2 regions of the Paenibacillus sp. TY11 genome follow, and region 2 is predicted to be linked to the other one. Evidence: riboswitches for the same ligand, from Rfam matches in the RefSeq annotation. Region 2 holds a riboswitch; the other holds the start of a gene.
The links. A riboswitch is a leader RNA that binds a small molecule or an ion and turns the genes downstream of it on or off. The one in region 2 is predicted to bind S-adenosylmethionine.
Positions count from the first base shown of each region.

Region 1 (2,206 bases), on a different contig from region 2:
GCGCAGCGTATGCTCTATATCCTCATGGTTTCCTTCAAAACGAACGATCAACTGTCCATACGGTACGTTTTTAATGGTAGATATGGTCCCCTGCAAGATCGCGAAATCAACACCAGTACTACGAGCCGTACGCGACAGAATCGCATCGTATGTTTTGCTCCCCAAGAAGGAAATTCGTACCACCTGCGCCGATTCGCCGCCACCTGCTGCCGCAATTGCTGCTTGCAGCTCCTCGGGATGCTCAGACTCCCGCTGGATAAAATCCTTGGTCACCTGATGCTGTGGCTTCAGAAATACTTCCGCCACCGGGCCCTGCTCCACGATGTCGCCCTGATGAATAACGCCGACTCGATCACAGATGCTTTGAATGACATGCATTTCATGTGTAATCATCACGATGGTCAATTGAAAGCGCTGGTTAATGTCCAACAGCAATTTCAGAATAGACCCTGTCGTCTGCGGATCAAGCGCAGAAGTCGCTTCGTCACACAGCAATACTTGAGGATCACTGGCCAGCGCCCGTGCAATACCTACCCGCTGCTTCTGTCCACCTGAGAGCTGTGACGGATATTTTCCACTGTGTTCTTCCAGACCCACCAATTCCAGCAGTTCACGAACTTTCTTGTCCAGTTTCTGCTTGGGCGTGTTTACCAGACGCAATGGAAATGCAATATTGTCATACACCGTCGCCGAGGACAACAAATTAAAGTGCTGAAAAATCATTCCGATTTTTCGACGTTGCTTCTGTAACTGGGATTGACTCACAGTAACGAGGTTTACCCCATCCACCCATACTTCGCCTGAAGTAGGGCGTTCCAATAAATTAATACAACGGATCAATGTACTTTTCCCCGCCCCGGAGTGACCAATGACTCCGAATATTTCTCCACGCTTTATAGAAAGGTTCAACCCGGACAGCGCATTAACGCGTCGGTTGCCTTTACCATAATGCTTAGTTAACTGCTTAAGCTCTATCAACGTGCTGCGACCCCCTTCACTTCTTCCTTACCCTTTTAACCAGTTTTCATCTCTCAGGATTGTATGATCTCGCTATTTATTTATACAAAAAAGAGCCCCTTTCACAGAATGAAAAGGGCCCCACCATGCGAACCTTTTCTCATCTGCCAAAATCGCTATAACTCTAGCGGTTTTGTAGGAATTAGCACCATCATGTTCCCTCCCAGTGTATTACACCGGGAAAGAACGGGTTGCCGGGCTTCATCGGGCCAGTCCCTCCACCTCTCTGGATAAGAAAAATATGTTAAACTCCAGCTTTAGCTGTCCGTTAAGTTTATAAAAAGAAACATAATTCAAGCATTTTTCTGAAACTAGGTTTCAGTATAGATAGTTTACATAGCTTTGTCAAAGGATATTTTCTAACATAATTATGGACGCACTGCCCGCTTCTCCCATTGTTTCACAGTATAAGAAAAGGCATTCGATAGCGACTGGCACACCATTTCCAATCCCTGGTGCAAATCCTCCAGATGATGATCCAGGTCCTCCAGTTGTATTTTGCCGTACAATGCACGATGCCGTTGCCAAAGGTCATCCTGCATCTCCGTATTCATATAGTGTATTTCCGTGTTCCGACGCTTACGCAGCCGATTGATAGAATCGGTGTATGAGTCCTTAATATCATTCAAGTTGTCAGTCATTACAGGATGCATTTTTAAATACCTGAGTTGCCGCAATACTGTAAAATACGAATAATGCGCCTTATACTGTCCTGTTTTTAAATCATACAGATCATTCAGCCAGTTACCGAGCTTATCCAAAATGGAAAATACCCTCACAAACCCATCTTTATAAAAGAAAACATACAGCGCATAATCGGATTTTTCATCCTCGCTCATATCTTCAGCGTATCCAGCCTTCACTTTTGTGCGAAAAAAGGCGGCAGCATGATGGCTCTGCTCCAGTTCATCCAAAGATGACATCAGACCACGTGTCAAAATATCCGCCTTCCGAAAATCGTGGGTCGGATCTCCACCGGCCTGAATTTGCCGCTCCAGCAGTTTTAACATATCTGACATGCTATTCATGGCATCCAGCAGGATGCCCTTGTTCACACGTGGCGGCTCACCCAGTAGCTTGCGTATCATGCTTACGCCTCCTTATAAATGTAAAATCCGGCTGTAGGTTTAATTAGGGCGTCAAGCGAAATAACTCGTCCATCGTTGATCTACAAGCTTAACAATATCCT
Region 1 covers NZ_JCBAIQ010000005.1:79,377-81,582, reverse strand. The annotation lists gene AC6EJC_RS06690 (methionine ABC transporter ATP-binding protein) at 1-978, opposite strand, end outside; SAM riboswitch class I at 1,115-1,254, opposite strand; gene AC6EJC_RS06685 (Cthe_2314 family HEPN domain-containing protein) at 1,386-2,105, opposite strand; gene AC6EJC_RS06680 (UbiD family decarboxylase) at 2,157-2,206, opposite strand, start outside.
Region 1: linked by a shared signal. The riboswitch ahead of AC6EJC_RS06690 (methionine ABC transporter ATP-binding protein) and the one ahead of metA (homoserine O-acetyltransferase MetA) in region 2 are both predicted to bind S-adenosylmethionine.

Region 2 (2,206 bases):
AATAATTTTTGGGGACTTCAATATCCAGTCCTTTGGCCACATCGCGGTCGTATTCCCATTTCAGGGAAAGCGGGTCATATTCAGAATGCCCAGTTACAAAAATTTGTTTACCGTCAAGCGTGGCTACCAGGTACACTCCAGCTTCCTCGGATTCGGATAAAACTTCTAATTCGGCAATATGATCAATATCTTCCCGCCGAACCTCCGTATGCCGGGAGTGAGGAGCATAAAACAGTTCATCAAAGCCGCGTAGCAATTTCACTTTAGGTTTAATAACTGTGTGTGGAAATACGCCAAAGCATTTGTAGTCGAGCCCGTATTTCGGGACACCGAAATGATGGTATAAACCTGCCTGTGAGGCCCAACAGATATGCATGGTCGAAGTTACATTCGTTTTCGTCCATTCAAAGATTTGCCGGATCTCCTCCCAGTAGTTCACATCCTCAAACTCAAGCTGTTCAACCGGGGCTCCTGTAATGACCATACCGTCAAAACGACTGTTCTTGATCTCGTCAAACGTTTTATAAAACATGTTCAAATATTCTTGCGATGTATTTTTGGATACATGAGACTTCATGTGCACCAACGTAACGTCCACTTGCAGCGGCGTGTTGCCGACCAGCCGCAACAGTTGGGTTTCCGTAGTTTCTTTTGTAGGCATCAAATTCAAAATGGCGATCCGCAACGGACGAATATCCTGATGATAGGCCAAACTTTCGTCCATTACGAAAATATTTTCGCCCTCCAGCACTTCCTTGGCAGGTAGCGTATCTGGAATCTTAATCGGCATGTAAACTCACTCCTTATTCGGTAAGTTTTGCGAAAATCGTCTTGTTGAGATGCCGGGCATATAATAAAAAGACCTTTCTCAGTTAGAGAAAGGTCATATTTGTATCCATATGCGCCTCTCTCATCTGTCAGGGCTACGCTCTTTGTACAAAGCGCGCGTCCTGCAAGAATTAGCACCGTGCGATTAAAATCGCCGGTTGCCGGGTATCATCGGGCTAGTCCCTCCACCTGCTCTTGATAAGATTTCGCTATATTCATTTTGGGTTCACAAAGTTCTTGTTGTTCACTTTAATGCATCGGCTGGGCTTCGTCAAGATGGGACTTGTAAATTTGTACCCTGCATTCACATTTTGTCTACCTTTTCCATAGGTTAAATCATATCCCTCTTATCGCTGATGCTCTTGTCACTGCTGTTGATTTAGCCCATGATTTTGCGCTTGAAAGGCCGTAGGCCGAGCGTTATACTATACAAGTGCTAATAGGCAAAAATATGGAGCAGCAGTGCAAGATTTGAGTGTTTCCTGCGATACTGTGGCAACCTAAAAAAGAACATTGTGAGGTGAATCCGGAATGGAAGGCGACCCGAGTCCGAATAGGCGGCGATCCCTGAACAACAGCATAGGAATGACTTCAGCTTGCCGAAAGACGGGACGCCAGGCTCTGCATGCTCCAAAAGCCTTCGGCTTTTGATGGGAGTGCACGCTTACCCGAACCGGCTAACTGGCTAACTGAGTCCATTTCTTATGCTTAAGGTAAACGTATTTCCGTTACGACGGAGCATAAGGAGTGACATATATGAAAATCCGTTTGGTCAACAACGGGGTTTTTACCCCTGTCGAAGAAATTGAAATGGCGCTTACTGCACCGGCAGAAGGCTTTTATTGGATTGATGCCGATGTCGATGATCTGGCAGTGCTCCAGCCTTTATTTTCCATGCATGATCTTGCAGTGGAAGACTGTTTGAGCGAAGAAGAACAGCGTCCGAAGATTGAAATTTATGAAAGCCATTATTTTATCGTTGTAAATAGTATTCGTTTTGATGATGAAGAAATATTTTTGCGTGCTTTGAACATTTTTCTCGGCCGCCATTTTATCATTACGGTGACCAAGCAGAAAATCAATGAGCTTCGTACCCTCAAGCCTATGCTGTGGGAGCAAGAAGTCAGCCAGCCTGACCGTTTTATGTATCTGTTAGTCGACTTGATCGTTGACAACTATTTTCTGGTTGGTGACCGGATTGAGGTTCGCATTGAAAAGCTGGAAGAAGACATTCTAATGCATACAAAAAAGTCGCATTTGAACGAAATCATCGGCTTACGCAGTGAGATTCTGTGGCTGAAAAAAGTGCTAGGCCCACAAAAGGAAGTCATCAATACCCTGAACAAACGCGATTTGCGACTCATCGACGATCAATTGC
Region 2 covers NZ_JCBAIQ010000008.1:220,858-223,063, reverse strand. The annotation lists gene metA (homoserine O-acetyltransferase MetA) at 1-790, opposite strand, end outside; SAM riboswitch class I at 908-1,033, opposite strand; gene corA (magnesium/cobalt transporter CorA) at 1,585-2,206, shown strand, end outside.